Regions from separate parts of the Blautia massiliensis (ex Durand et al. 2017) genome, predicted to be linked through region 1. Evidence: riboswitches for the same ligand, from Rfam matches in the RefSeq annotation. Region 1 holds a riboswitch; the other holds the start of a gene.

Region 1 (8,018 bases):
ATCTGCGCCCCAACCCAGTACTCTCTGAGATCCGGTGCAAACCCTAACTTCACATTAGCCTCCACGGTATCATATCCCTGTTCCTGAAGCGCATAGGCTTTGATCTTATTGATCAGTCCGATCCCTCTGCCTTCCTGTCTCATATACAGAATGATCCCTCTGCCTTCCGCCTCTACCTGGCGCATCGCTGTCTGCAGCTGCAGGCCGCAGTCACATCTGAGCGATCCGAATGCATCTCCTGTCAGGCACTCCGAATGTACACGGCAAAGCACATCCTCACCATCTCCCAGATCACCTTTTACCAGTGCCAGATGATGCTCTCCTGTAATGTCATTGATATAGCCATACATTTTAAAATCACCGTACTGCGTTGGGAGGTTTGCAGCTGCTTCCTCCTTTACATGCTTTTCATGTATTCTTATATAATCCTGCAGATCACGGATCGTAATAAATGTAAGGTTATGCTCTTTTGCCATTTCCCATAGCTGTGATGTACGCATCATCGTGCCATCTTCTTTCATAACTTCACAGCACACGCCGCATTCTTTCAGTCCGGCAAGTCTCATAAGATCTGTTGTTGCCTCCGTATGGCCATTTCGTACCAGAACCCCGCCTTTTCTGGAAATAAGCGGAAATACATGTCCCGGTCTTCTGAAATCCTCCGGTTTTGACTGATCATCCACACACTTCATAATGGTATAGGAGCGTTCTGCCGCAGAGATACCGGTGGTTGTATCTGCGTGATCCACTGCCACGGTAAATGCTGTACTGTGATTGTCCGTGTTCTCAGCAACCATCGGCGGAAAGTTCAATCTCGCCGCAATTTCTGCACTCATCGGTGTACAGATAAGACCCTTTGCATAAGTCGCCATGAAATTAATATTTTCCCGGGTCGCAAACTCTGCCGCACATATCAGATCTCCCTCATTTTCTCTGTCCGGATCATCTGTGACCAGAACTATTTTTCCTTCCTTAAGATCCCTAAGTGCCTCTTCAATTGTGTTGTACTGATAATTTTGTGACATAGTGTATATCCTCCTGTTCTAAAACCCGAATTCTTCAAGAAACTCCATCGTAATTCCGGATTCTTTTTTCTCTTCTTCATTTTTTCTGATGCCAAGCAGTTTTTCTACATATTTTCCGATCACATCATTTTCCAGATTAACCAGATCCCCCGGCACCTTTTCCAAAAGAGTGGTTTCTCCTCCTGTATGTGGAATGACCGACACCTGAAAACCAGCTTCATCAACCCTTGCAACTGTCAGGCTGATCCCATCAATACAAACGGATCCTTTTTCCACGATCAGATGCAAGATCTGTGGCGATGTCTCAATTGATACCCAGATGGCATTTTCTTCCCGGAGCATGGAACGTATCACTCCAGTCCCATCAATATGGCCGCTTACTATGTGTCCCCCGAACCTGCCATCTGCAGCCATTGCACGTTCCAGGTTTACCTGGCTTCCAGCTTTACAACTGCCAAGACTGCTTCTTCTGATCGTCTCTGCCATCACATCGGCAGTAAATCCGTCCGGCTGGATCGACGTAACTGTCAGACACACACCATTCACAGCAATACTGTCACCGATCCTTGTCCCTTCCAGGACTTTCCGGGCTTTCACTGCCAGGATCCCTGATTCTCCTGTCAGCTGTATATAACGGACTTTTCCTTTCTCTTCTACGATTCCTGTAAACATGATTCCTCCTGTTTTTTCTCACACACCTGACATCTTATCCGGATGTCCTCACCGATCTGGCAGATATCTGTATATTTCAGTTCTACTGCTTCAGACGGGAATTCAACTCCGATACCTTCTACCGGTGTCTTCCCGGCCACACCACCAAACAGCTTTGGTGCCACAAAAGCCTGTACTTCCTTTACAATTCCGGCTCGCAGGGCACTGTCATTTAGCGTACCGCCTCCCTCCAGGAGGATGCTGTCAATACCTCTGTTTCCAAGATCTGTCATCAACTTCTTAAGGTCTATCTGATCCTTTTCATCCGGACAGTAAATGGTCTCAACTCCCATGGTATGTAATATTTTTATTTTTTCTTCTGTATTTTTCTGATCTGCATAAGCCACGATCGTCCGGTACTTTTCCGCACTTTTTACGATCTGACTGTCCGGGGGGATCCTGAGCTTACTGTCGCACACAATCCTGACAGGACTTTTCCAGCCTTCTGCCCGGACGTTTAACATCGGATCATCTGCAAGCACAGTTTCAATACCTGCCATAATCCCCATGTACTGATGCCGCATATGCTGTACTTCTTTTCTTGCCGCTTCTCCGGTGATCCATTTTGATGCTCCTGTCTTCGTTGCGATCTTCCCATCCAGTGTCATGGCATACTTCATCACCACGTATGGGGTTTTCGTAGTAATATAATGGAAAAACACCGGATTCAGCTGATCACATTCTGCTCTCATAAAATCTTCAACTACTGTTACACCGGCTTCCCTTAACATCTGTACACCTTTTCCTGCCACTTTCGGATTCGGATCCCGGGAACCAATCACCACTTTTTTGATCTTCTGTTCAATGATCGCTTCCGTACATGGAGGTGTTTTTCCATGATGACAGCAAGGCTCCAGCGTAACATAAATCACCGCACCTTCTGCTGATTCTGTGAGGGAAGCAATTGCATTACGCTCCGCATGAAGTTCTCCATACTTTTTATGATAGCCTTCCCCAATGATCCTTCCGTCTTTTACGATCACTGCCCCTACCATCGGATTGGGATTCGTCCAGCCTTCTCCTTTTTTGGCCAGCTGAACCGCCCGAAGCATATATTCCTGATCCGTCATTTCTATTCCTTCTTTCTTATTCCTGTTCTTTGTCTAGAGCGTGTTTGAAAAAGGCTTTCTGTAAGATGTGCGTCACAATTTGTGGGAGATTTTGTCCGGATGAGGGCGCCGTAGCGGGCTACGGCAACTGAATTCGGGCAAAATATACCGCAAAGTGGGGCGTGCAGATTGCAGGAATGATTTTTCAAACACGCTCTGGTACGCCAAGGCTTTTAGACCTGTGCAATCGGATTCACAGACAAGTGAGTGGTATATTTATTTCGAAAACGATGTGCCGAATACAAAAAAAGCCTGCAGAAATATCTGCAGGGTGGAATTGATCTGTTACATATGATCAATAAATGAATGTCTGATTATTTCCTACATAAAAAGCTCTGAAATGGATCACCATCTCAGAGCTCTGATACTACATTCATTCATACAAAAATCAACTGTACTATCATCTTCTTCCATCCAGACTATACTGTCGGCCCCGGAATCTCACCGGATCATGCCTTTCGGCTCGCGGGCTCTACCGCCGGTAGGGAATCACACCCTGCCCTGAAGATATCTTTTTGTTTATTTTAATACTTTATCTGTTATTTGTAAAGTGTAAATTTTTTATTTAAATTCCACCGCCCTACCACTGTTATATATAAAACAAGGTGAGAAGCCTGATTTTCAGGCTTGCCACCCTTGCATATCATAGAAGAATCTTATTTACAGACTTTTTCTCACAGTCTCGAATTTAATCCCCAATACGCAAAAAAACCTTGAATCATCCCATTTTCATAGGAAATTCAAGGTTTTTCATTGATTTACATGATAAAATTACGATTCAAATTCTTATGTGAACTGTAAGATTATGCGTTCATCTGCTTTGCAACTTCCTCAGCGAAGTTCTCTTCTTTTCTCTCAAGACCATCGCCTGTCTCGTAGCGAACGAAGCCTTTGATCTGGATCTTAGCGCCGTTCTCTTTTGCTACCTGCTCTACATATTTAGCAACGGACTGTTTTCCGTCCTCTGCTTTTACGTATGTCTGGTCAAGAAGGCAGATCTCTTTGAGCTCTTTCTTGATACGTCCTGTGATCATTCCCTCAATAACCTTAGCCGGTTTCTGGGACTCCTTCGGATCGTTCTGGATCTGAGCCATAAGGATCTCTTTCTCATGCTCGATATAGTCAGCGCTTACTTCCTTGTCGCTTGTGTACTGCGGTTTCAGAGCCGCAATCTGCATAGCTACGTTCTTAGCCATCTCTTTAACAGCATCGTTAACAACATCTGTCTCAACGTCTACAAGAACGCCGATCTTTCCACCCATATGAGTGTAGGAAGCGATGAATCCGTTCTGCTCCTCAACCTGAGCAAATCTACGGATGTTCATGTTCTCGCCGATTACTGCGATCTGAGCTGCAAGAGCCTCTTTTACAGTCTTAGTTGTATCAAGTGCCCATGCCTCAGCAAGGAAAGCATCGATATCAGCTGCTGTTGTGTTAAGTGCCTGTGCTGCAACATCTGCAACATAGCTCTGGAACTTCTCGTTCTTTGCAACGAAGTCTGTCTCAGCATTAACCTCAACAACGACTGCTTTCTTTCCATCCTCTGTTACCAGAGTTTTGCAAAGACCCTCTGCTGCGATACGGCTTGCTTTCTTCTGTGCTGTAGCAAGACCCTTCTCACGCAGGAACTCAACTGCTTTATCCATATCACCATCTGTAGATGTAAGAGCTTTCTTACAATCCATCATTCCGGCGCCGGTCATCTCTCTTAACTCTTTTACCTGTGCTGCTGTAATAGCCATTGTTCGTTTCCTCCTGAAATATTCTGTTTATACGAATTATTCCTCTGTAGCTGCAAACTCCTCAGACTCAGCCTCAATCTCGCCATCTGCCTCAGCAGTTCCCTGCTTAGCCTCGATAACAGCGTCAGCCATCTTGGAAACGATGAGTTTTACTGCACGGATAGCATCGTCATTTCCCGGGATCACATAGTCAAGCTCTTCCGGATCACAGTTAGTATCGCAGATACCGATAAGCGGGATTCCAAGTGTATGAGCCTCCTGTACGCAGATTCTCTCTTTCTTAGGATCTACGATGAAGATAGCATCCGGGATTCTCTTCATCTCTTTGATTCCGCCAAGGTTCTTCTGAAGCTTAACAAGCTCTTTGCGAAGCTCGATAACTTCTTTCTTAGGAAGTACGTCGAATGTTCCGTCAGCTTCCATTGTCTCGATCTCTTTCAGTCTTGCGATACGGCTCTGGATTGTCTTGAAGTTTGTAAGCATACCACCAAGCCATCTCTCATTTACGAAGAACTCTCCACAACGCTCTGCCTCTGTACGGATAGCATCCTGAGCCTGTTTCTTAGTTCCTACGAAAAGGATGTGTCCACCGTTGGCAACGATATCTGCTACTGCATTGTAAGCATCGTCAACCATTCCTACAGACTGCTGAAGATCGATGATATAGATACCATTTCTCTCTGTGTAGATGTACGGAGCCATTTTAGGGTTCCATCTTCTTGTCTGATGTCCGAAATGAACACCTGCCTCTAAAAGCTGTTTCATTGAAATAACGCTCATGTCTTTTCTCCTTTTTGGTTAAATTCTTCCGCACAGGTCGCCTTCTCTCTGGACCCATCCTCACACCGTAGGGCACCATCCTTATAGAATCGCCGTGCGTGCTTATTTTTGCAACTTCTGAATTATAGCATAGAAAATCCCCTTATGTAAAGGGGATTTTTCCAATTTTTTTCTGTTTTTCAGCGGTTTCCGGCAGACTTCAGAAGCTCCAGCTCTTTTTCGGTGAGCGAACGATATTTTCCTGTCGGAAGATCTGAAGGAAGCGCCAGCGGCCCCATGGATAGTCTTTTCAAATAAGTTACTTTTTTTCCCAGTGCCTCCATCATCCGTTTTACCTGATGGAATTTTCCCTCGTGGATGGTAAGTCGGATCTCAGATTCCCAGTTTTTACCGGCTTCTGCAGATTCTGTACCGGACTCCCAGGTAGAAAGGATCTCCAGCCTTGCCGGTCGTGTGAGATCTTTTTCCCCGATATCCACGCCTTCTGCCAGCTTCACGACATCTTCTGCTGTCACTTTCCCGGATACTTTTGCATAGTAGGTCTTATCCACATGCTTTTTCGGAGAAAGAAGCTCGTGTGCCAGAAGACCGTCATCTGTGATCAGAAGAAAGCCTTCTGTATCTTTATCCAGGCGTCCCACCGGAAAAAGACCCTTTCTTCTGTCTTTCTCTTCAATGTAGTCGAGAACCGTTTTATCTCTGGAGTCCTCCGTTGCGCTGACACAGCCTGCCGGCTTGTTAAAAAGATAGTATATATATTCCGGTGCAGCATGGATCTCCTGCCCGTTCATAACCACCTGATCTTCTTCTGTTACTTTCAGCTCCGGTTTCTTCACAGATTTCCCGTTAACCTGCACCTGACCCTTCTGTATGTATTTTTTTACCTCGCTTCTTGTACCTGCGCCGGCATCTGCCAGAAATTTATCCAGCCGGACTGGTTTTTCCATTAATCATTTACCTCCCATTCTGTTACATGGGCTGCCTTTGCATCTGCTCTGATAAAATCCGGGATCTCACCGGCAAATGTCATATAAAGTCCGGAATCCCCGCCGGTGCTCTCCTGTCCTTCCAGAACCACTTCCATTGTGACATCTGCATTCCAGATAGTCCATCCGTTTACCAGCTGTGATGGACGGATACATTTTTTCAGGACTTCCAGCTGTTCCTTTTTATCGTAACGGACTTTATAACCGTTCTCTGTTTCTTCAAGATCCGAAAGGGGCTCAGTGTCGGAAAAAGCTTCCTCATCTTCGCCGACAGCTTCGGAGCTGAAGTAATAAACATCAATATACTCAACAGACAGCTCATCCATAGAAAGAGGATATCCTGTTTCTTCCAAAATTGCAAGTGTTCTCTTATATGCCGGATACACCAGAACGGAGGTAGACACCCTCTCTCCTTCCTGAACAGCCGGTACATTCATTCCCCATTCATTCATGTATCCTTCTGAGGGAATTCCCGCATAATCGAACATCAGCATTGCACATGGCTGGTCTTTTACTGTCTGACCGCCGTTTTCCAGAATGTCCTTTCTCAGCGCCTCTGCCAGTGCCTGACGCTTCTCTGCATTTTTCTCAAATAATGTTTGAATATCTCCGTCACAGAAAGTACCGGTGACCTCTTTCAGATACTGTTTGTCCAGCTGGAAAAATGAATATCTGTCTTCTTTCCATGTCTGCTCATCATACAGGGCTTCCATAAGATTCTGTGCCTGCGCAGAGGATACATTATAGCTTCTGCATACACTGAATCCCTGTTTATTTATGTAGCGCACATACACGCGCTTTCCTGATTTTTTTCCTTTTTCATTCTGAAGCCTGATATCCTCCAGACTGTTATATAATGCTTTACTTTTCATCACCGGCTGATCCACCAGACCGGAACTATTGTCTGAGGTGGCAGTATACCGGATCTTATAGATTCCGTCTTCTTTTTTTTCCACATTGCAAAGCTGCTCTGTATATGAAAGATTGCTTACATTTATCACAACTCCCTGAAGATTGTCATAAGCCGGAAAATAACTGTCATATCCCAGAAGATCCATTTTCATGGTCAGCGCACAGATTGCCACAACACCTCCAAAGATCATAAGCTGCACTTTTCTGCGGAAAAATCTGCGAAAATCCATTTCATAGATCACTTCCAGAATTCCATGAACCAGGATCGTTCCCAGTATCATTCCGAAGATCCACCATGCTGTTTTGGATGAATCTTCCGGAATCATATAAAAGATCAGACCGATCCCCAGTCCGGATGGTATTGTAATCAGGGCACTTAAGACCGGCTCCATCCAGGTATATACCAGAGCTTTTCCGGTATTCTCTGACCTTCGTCTGCAAAATGCCATCCAGGAAAGTGCTGCCATGATAAACAGCGTAAGGATCAGTATCAGCAACTGCTTTCCAAAGCTTCCGCTGCTGTATCTATCTATAAAGCTTACGATCACCATAAGAGGAGATCCCAGCTCCCGCACTGCTGCCAGAATTCCGTAACTGCCCTCGTACCAGGTATCAAAAAATAAATGTCCGCTTAACTGCAGCATCACTGCCAGAATGATACTGTAGGTAAACAGCCCTGCCCATGCAAGTGCTCCCATCAACATGGTACCGGTGCAGGCGATCACCAGCACTGTGGAAAAATACACCAGAAGA
Region 2 (8,018 bases), 1.1 Mb from region 1:
CATCTGCGATACCAACAACTTTATATCCCATCTTATTCAAAGAATTTACGCAGCTGGCACCAACACATCCGAATCCCTGTATAACAACAGATGCACCTTCTTTTTCACCTTTAAGTTTCCATGCTTCATCAGCCGCAGCCGCAACACCATAACCGGTAATCATGTCATACATCTTGAATCCGTCATATGTAAGCTCTTTTTCTGCCCTGTCATGGTTCACAATACCCTGATGGATATCTGGATCTTCTTTCATAGCTTTTGTCTGCGGAATTCCGATTCCCAGATCATCAAGAATGCGAAGAACTACAGAATAATCAACTCCAAGATCACCGCCGATAGAAACACCTGCTTTAATATAAGGAGCAGTTGCTGTAAGGAATCTGCGAAGAACATCCTCAGCATCCGGAGCCTTATAATCATAGGCAATACCTGCTTTACATCCACCGGTTGTCATTGATTCACAGGCTTTATATTTATATCCCATCGTTGTTGCCAGACGGATAACTTCTTCCTTAGTTACTGTCGGATGCATTCTTGTGCCACCACCACAATAATGTCCTACAAAATTATATGCACACATCCATCCTTTTGCATTTGTTTCTGTGTCGTTCCATTCCACTACTACATAAGGTTTGTTTGCCATCTGAAAATCCTCCTTTAGCTCACGTTCGTTCTCTATTGCAGAACACAGTTCTCTATATTTTTTATTTTTTAACCCGGCCTGAATGCCGGGCTCGTCTTCTGTTCTTTATTAAAGAACTGTGTTCTTTATTTTTGTAATTTAACTATATCACTGTTAGTATATTTTTTCAATAAAAATATTTCTCTTTTTAATTTTTTGTGTGTTTTTCACATATTCTACAAAAGCTTTTGTATTTTTTGAGCACTGGATTTCAGAATTCCTGCATATCTCCGAATATTTTCCTCATTCATCCTCAAGGACGGAGCACTGATACTTAAAGCCCCCTCCGCTTCTCCCTCGTGATTAAGAAGAGCCACACCTACACATTTCACGCCAAACATAACTTCCATATCGTCCACCGCATATCCACGCTCCTGAACCTTCTCGATTTCCTCATCCAGTTCCTTCTGGTCTATAATCGTATATTCTGTAAAAGCCTCTAACTTCTCCGGAATATGCTTCTTCCTATCCTCCTCGGACATAGTCGCCAAAACAGCTTTTCCTACACCTGTACAGTACATCTTCGAACACTCACCGGCTACTGACTTCGTCACAAGCCTCTGATTCTCCGGTGAAACAGCCTCCAGATACAACATATCCTCACCCTTGGGCACAGCCAGATAAACCAGTTCCTGCACTTCATTCGCTATTTCACGCATAACCGGCACAGCAATCCTGGTAATATCGAGATTCTCCCGAAACGCGTGACTCAGCGTCATAACCTCCGGTCCCAGCCGAAATTTCCCTGATTCCGGATCCTGAACCAGATACTCCATTGTAGTAAACGTAACCAGAATATTATGAACATTACTCTTATACAGGCCAAGTTTCTCACTAATCTCTGTTACACCTAGGGGCTGTTTCACAGTAAAACAGTTCAGAATCTCCAATGCTTTCTGTAAGCTCTTAACTTTAATCTCTCCGTTATTCTCCATTTATCAATTCCTCATTTCTCTGCCTGACAGCCAATCACAGACCCATTTCTGGAATCCGATCCAGCACACTCCCGACCGTTGCAGTTTTTATAACAAAATTATCTCTTAAATCACTCAAATCTGTCAATAGTTTGTCGTAAAAAAGAAGATAAGTCCTATAAAAATCCTAATATTCCTCATATATATTCGTTAATCAAATATCATATTGCACGAATTATCATTGTATTTTACACGTTTTTTATTGCTTTATATACAATTCAGGCTTATAATAAAAGATACAAAAAAAGAGCGAAAACCATATAAAAATCCAACACTGGAGGGAACCTTATGAACGAAGAACTTTTTAATGAAGCATCAAAATCCAACATCCTGTCAAAACAGCTGATCGACAAGCTTCAGGAAAGCATGACCTACAGCAGCATCTCCTTCATCAACTGGACCATCGAAGTCCTCAAGCTCCTGAAAGCCCGCATCGAACGCGGCGACAAGATCAAAGATGAGACCACCGGCGTGATCTACGATTTCTACACCTTCCGCCAATTTGTAGAAACCAACTTCTCCACCTACATCACCGGCCAGGTCTTCAACACCTCCATCCGGTCCCAGAAAATCTACTTCACCCTGAAAGCCTGCCCAGGCGGCTACAACCTCCTCATGGCAGACTCCGGCAACGAAAAGACCTACCGCTGGATCTCCAGCTTAAGCAAACGCTTCTCCCTGGTAGAAATGATCGCCACCGGAATCGTCTACGTCAAAGACAACCGTACCGACACCTACCAGCCATTTATCTCCGAAAACGGCAAATACTGCAAATACAACAAAGACCTGGGAAAACTCACAGAGCTCTGATCAAAATGGGGAATCCGCAACCGCACTACCAACACTCCCCACGAGATTTAACACGTCTCACGGCCAATGCACAGCCAGTGAGGGGCTTCTTTCCAGGCTGACTCTGCAGGAGGGGAGCTGATTCTTAGGTGGCGGAAATCTGCGTTGCTTCAAAAAATCTCGCTGTTTGAGCGGCTTCAGACGCGAGTTCGAGATTTTTTGAAGCGCTTTTAGCAGAATTCCGGCACCTTAGAAGCCAGCCCCCGACGAAGCCCCAGCCTGGAAAGAAGCCCCTCACTGGCGTCCCCTTCCGCCATATAACTACCTCCGTTTAAATCTCCCCAAGAAATCCAAACACCTCCTCATCCTCAAGAAAATGCATCAGCATATAAGCACACATGATCGCAACCCTCTCCTCCTTCAGTATCCTCCTGACCTCATCCCGGTCCGCGATCACAATCTCGATCTCCTCACTATCCTCCTGAGCAGCCTTACTAACCTCACCACTGGCATACCCATAAACCGTAGCACAGGATTCATCCGTCATCCCAATCGTCGTAAAATAAGGCTTCTCAAAAGCCTCCGCAACCTTGATCGGCTCCAGCTTCAACCCGGTCTCCTCAAACATCTCCCGCACAGCACCCTCATGGAAATCCTCCCCAGGCTCCACAAGCCCCGCCGGAAACTCATAAATATACCCGCCGATCGTATACCGATACTGACGGATCAGCACAACCTTATCCCGCTTCTCTCCATAAACACTGTAAATGATCACCCCATCCGGATGATTCTCCCCTGTAGAAAGCTTCAAATCCTCCACACACTTCGCCCTGGAGGCCACAAAATAAGAAACCGGCGTATCATGTACACTGGTCGCATCCACCCCATAAAGATTCACGAACTTATTATCTGTAAGTTTTTTCACACTGTTGATCTTACCCATCTGAAAAGCTCCTTCCCGAAAATTTTTTCTAAAAACATTTTATCCCATCCAAAACCAAAGGTCAATTTTTTATACTTACACTCACTTCACAATAGTGCTATAATAAATATCCTGCTATAAAATTAAAAATCCACTTATCACATCACCAAACAGCTACTGTAGACAAGAAAGAAGGAAAAAACATTGAAAAACCAGACCAATGCTGCCCAGGCCGAAAACCCTCTGGGAACCGCCCCTGTAGGCAGCCTGATCACCAAATTCGCCATTCCCGCCATCATCAGCATGCTGGTCAGCGCTCTGTACAATATCGTTGACCAGATCTTTATCGGACAGGGCGTAGGAATGCTTGGAAACGCCGCCACAAACATCGCATTTCCCGTAACCATTATCTCTACTGCTGCTGCATTGCTCCTGGGAATCGGCAGCGCCTCCAATTACAACCTGGAAATGGGCGCAGGAAACGAAAAAAAAGCCAGCTCCATTGCAGGAACCGGACTCTCCTCGCTGATAATCTCCGGTACGATACTCTCTGTCATCGTCCTTCTGTTCCTGAAGCCACTGCTTCATTTTTTCGGCGGAACACCGGACGTCATGCCCTATGCCATTGATTACATGGGGATCACCGCCATTGGACTTCCCTTTTATGTTTTAAGCACAGGCGGCAACCACCTGATCCGAGCAGACAGGAGTCCTACCTATTCCATGACCTGCATCCTGGCCGGTGCCGCCATCAACACCATCCTGGACCCGCTTTTCATCTTTGGATTCGGCTGGGGCATCAAAGGTGCAGCCTGGGCAACCGTGATCGGCCAGATCGTATCCGGACTTCTGATCATCTTTTATTTTTCCAGACTCCGGAAAATGTACCTGGACCACTCCATGCTGATTCCTGAGGCACGCAATCTGTCTGCCATTTTTTCTCTGGGAATGGCATCCTGTATCAATCAGGTTGCCATTGCTGCAGTGCAGATCGTCATGAACAATACACTTCGCCATTACGGAGCACTCTCCGCCTACGGGAGTGATATTCCAATCGCCTGTGCAGGGATCATTTCCAAAGTCAATCAGGTATTTATGGCCATCTGCATCGGAATCTCCCAGGGCTCCCAGCCCATCTTGGGATTTAACTACGGTGCCGAAAAATACAGCCGTGTACGCCAGACATACCGCTATTCCGTAACCTTATGTACTGTGATCGCAACCATATTTTTTATCTGCTTCCAGTTCTTCCCGCATCAGATCGTAGGCATCTTCGGAAACGGCAGCGACCTGTACTTTCATTTTGCAGAAAAATATCTCCGCATCTTCATGCTGATGACCTTTGCCAACGGAATCCAGCCCATGTCCGCCGGCTTTTTTACCTCCATTGGAAAAGCCAGGCTTGGTGTGATCATGTCTCTCACAAGGCAGATGCTCTTCCTGCTGCCGCTGATCGTCATCTTCCCGGTCTTCTTCGGAATCGATGGCGTCATGTACGCAGGACCAATTGCAGATACCTCTGCATTTGTGCTGGCCGTTGTTTTTGCCAGACGTGAGCTTGGAGTCATGAAAGCTGCAGAACAAAACGCCTGACACAAGAAAGAATCCTGCTTGCAGGATTCTCCGCCTGCGACGGGTCGCTTCAGCGACATTATTCCTCTCCGTCGCAGTGCGATCCTGCCCGGAGGGCTTTTTTATGTTATAGGAACATTACGGAGTAATTTCCTATAACATAAAAAATGCCATGTAATTTACTGCCCATCGGCAATATATTACATGGCATTTCTCACATTCTCAGATATTTATCTGAAACCACCAATTTCTGATCTTTTCTTCATCCTCCGTCAGCTGCTTATGATCAGTCACCCTTCAGTACAACACGGATCTTCTTATAAATTACAAATACGATCAGAGATGTCAGTGCATATTTAAAGATATTAAACGGAGCAATGATCAGCAGTGCAAAGGTAAGCAGGCCGTTTACGGAGCCGTGTACTGCGCTTCCCATCTGGATAAAGGTCTCGATCGGCATTCCAAACGCCTTACCGTAAGCCGGAAGCAGCACAAAGGCATTGACAAAGCATGCAAGGATTGCTGTCAGGACTGTTCCTGCTGCCATACCTGCAACTGCATGTACTCTGCTCTTTTTGTGACGGAAACGGTAGATCAGGCCGGCCGGTACCACATAGGCACATCCAAACAGGAAATTGGCAACATCACCAACACCGGCAGTCATGGTTCCCTTAGTCACAAGATGTACGAGAATCTTCACAAGCTCGATCAGGATACCTGCCACAGGTCCCATAGCGAAGGTTCCTACCATAACCGGTACCTCGGAAAAATCAAGCTGATAAAAAGACGGTGCAAGAAACGGGATCGGAAACTCAAGATTCATTAATACTCCTGCCACAGCACCAAGCATGGCTACCTGCGCGATGGTTCTTGTTCTGCTTCTTTCCACGGCATTTCCTCTCTGTAATATCTGTTCGCTCATAACTCTCTCTCCTTCTTCAGAAATATTCAAAGAAAATTTCCACAAGAAATCTTTATGCGAAAAAATTTTTTCACATAAAAAGCCCCGGGAGCTTCTTCCCGGGGCACTGAGCACGTTCTTTAAATACTGCGCGTTCTTCTCTCATCCAGACTTTACTGTCGGTTCCGGAATTTCACCAGATCAGCCGCCAAAGCGGGTCGCGGACTATACCGCCGGTAGGGAATCACACCCTGCCCCGAAGAAATTTTCTTTTTTATGAGTTCATTATAACGCGCTCTTTTTATAATTACAAGGCTTAATTTTTCTCTACAAGAACCGGCGCCTTCAGAAGGCCTGACGGTTTTATCTGATACTCATAGGACCAGAGGTCGCCGGTTGTCCTCCATGCATTTGGTCCATACCAGTCTTCTTTCTGATCACAGTTATGTAAGGTTCCAAATGTATTCACCCTGTTTCCAAATACAGTCAGCTCCAGGAGATGCTCTCCTGACGGCAGTTCACCAAGAGATACCTCATAGGGAGAAAATGCAATATACCCCGCTTCTTTTCCATCCACAGAAGCCTTCATAACCGGTGCGCGGAACAGATTTGCCCGTACATTTACTTCTCCGCCTTTGCTGATAAATGGAATTTTATATGTCACATTTCCACCATAGAACGGATAACCCTGAACGGTAAGGTCACTGAAGGCTGCCTTGTGGCTCACCGCATCCAGCACCTGGTCTCTTCCCACAGCTTTCACGGAAAACTCTCCCAGCAGGAACATCGCTTCGATATTCACTTTGGAATTGTAAGGGATCTCCACAACCAGTTCATGCTCTCCGGATTCCATCTTCGGAAGCGGCACTTTGCGGATACAGTGATCTGTATACCATCCCTCTGTACGGTTTTCCACTGCTTTCTCATCCAGGAATATTCTGGTTTTCTCGTCATTTTCCATAGCAAGGAAAATCCCTTCCAACAGAACCTCTGTATGAATATGGAATCGCAGGGACAAAGTATGTTCAAAGCCTTCCTCTCTGTCATTGGTCCACGGCTGTGCAAAAGCCTCCATGCGAAGCGGATATCCCAGTTTCTCACGGAACAGATTGTCAATGCGGAGAATCTCTTCCTCCGGCTGCCACTCCCCACCGTCAAACGCATATTCAGCCAGATCCAGAATACTTACATTCGGCTCACTGCGGACAATCTCCACCTGATCGGAAATATCCAGCTGGCAGCTACATTTCTTCTCCTCACTGGCAGAACCACTCTCAGTATTCTCAGCATTATCTGTTTCAGAAAGCAATTCTTCTGATACCATGGATGCTGTACCAGCCGGCTCCAGCCAGAGAAGAAGACTGTCGTGGTCAAACATGCTTCGTTCCAGAGCAGTGTCCCCTTTATGGTATTCTGCTTTCACCGGATAAATTTCACCTGTCATGGCATCATATACCGTCACCTTCCAGGATCCGCGGATACGGATGCGGAGTTTTTCTTTTCTTGGAAGATCCTGATTTTTCTTACGCTCCTGCAGTTCATTGATCACGATACAAGCATCTGAGATCTTCTCTGTACGGTTTACATGGCACAGAAACAGCCAGCGGTTTTCTCCCTCTTCTCTCATCTGGTAGATCAGGTTTGTAGCTGGTTTACCGTCATCCTCAAGTACCTCGATATCTCTTGCCTCTTTCACAGCTTCCAGCAGACGGTACTTGCTGAATGCCACAATCTCACACTTCTCTGCCAGCTTTGCACCTCTATCTGACGGATAGGCATCTGCATATTTCGGAAGCTGTCCTGCAAAGATCACCCGGCCGCCTCTTTCCTTAAATTTCTCAAGAATCTCCAAAGTAGAGCTTCGAAGTGTCAGGCAGTTCGGTACGAGAACTGTATCATATTTCATTACTCCCACCTTCAGAAGTTTTTTCTCTTCCTGTCCCTGATTCAGATCCGGAAGCAGAGATTCTGAAATAAAATCAAAATCAACGGTACCATAAAGCAGCCATTCGATCATATGGATAAAGTTTTCATCCATTTCCTCACGGATCGGTGCTGTCTGCTCCTTCGGTCCCCAGAAAAGCCAGTAAGACTCTACCGGATGGATCACTGCCAGCTTTACATGCGGCACGCCTCTTGTGAGAGCGGTATTGACTCTTGCAAAATAGTCCTCCACAA

What was found. A riboswitch is a leader RNA that binds a small molecule or an ion and turns the genes downstream of it on or off. The one in region 1 is predicted to bind FMN.
Region 2: another riboswitch for FMN. It lies ahead of V9W66_RS12055 (ECF transporter S component); the one in region 1 lies ahead of V9W66_RS17235 (DUF6783 domain-containing protein).

What each region holds. Positions count from the first base shown of each region.
Region 1 is NZ_CP146725.1:3,655,406-3,663,423, reverse strand. It holds gene V9W66_RS17250 (bifunctional 3,4-dihydroxy-2-butanone-4-phosphate synthase/GTP cyclohydrolase II) at 1-1,025, opposite strand, end outside; gene ribE (riboflavin synthase) at 1,044-1,697, opposite strand; gene ribD (bifunctional diaminohydroxyphosphoribosylaminopyrimidine deaminase/5-amino-6-(5-phosphoribosylamino)uracil reductase RibD) at 1,679-2,806, opposite strand; partial or broken gene V9W66_RS17235 (DUF6783 domain-containing protein) at 2,809-2,934, opposite strand; partial or broken gene V9W66_RS17230 (DUF6783 domain-containing protein) at 2,884-3,126, shown strand; FMN riboswitch at 3,244-3,358, opposite strand; gene tsf (translation elongation factor Ts) at 3,649-4,587, opposite strand; gene rpsB (30S ribosomal protein S2) at 4,624-5,367, opposite strand; gene V9W66_RS17215 (pseudouridine synthase) at 5,547-6,314, opposite strand; gene V9W66_RS17210 (DUF6449 domain-containing protein) at 6,314-8,018, opposite strand, start outside.
Region 2 is NZ_CP146725.1:2,547,021-2,555,038, reverse strand. It holds gene V9W66_RS12080 (Glu/Leu/Phe/Val family dehydrogenase) at 1-643, opposite strand, end outside; gene V9W66_RS12075 (IclR family transcriptional regulator) at 859-1,617, opposite strand; gene V9W66_RS12070 (hypothetical protein) at 1,945-2,466, shown strand; gene V9W66_RS12065 (NUDIX hydrolase) at 2,777-3,388, opposite strand; gene V9W66_RS12060 (MATE family efflux transporter) at 3,572-4,960, shown strand; gene V9W66_RS12055 (ECF transporter S component) at 5,226-5,861, opposite strand; FMN riboswitch at 5,991-6,108, opposite strand; gene V9W66_RS12050 (glycosyl hydrolase) at 6,157-8,018, opposite strand, start outside.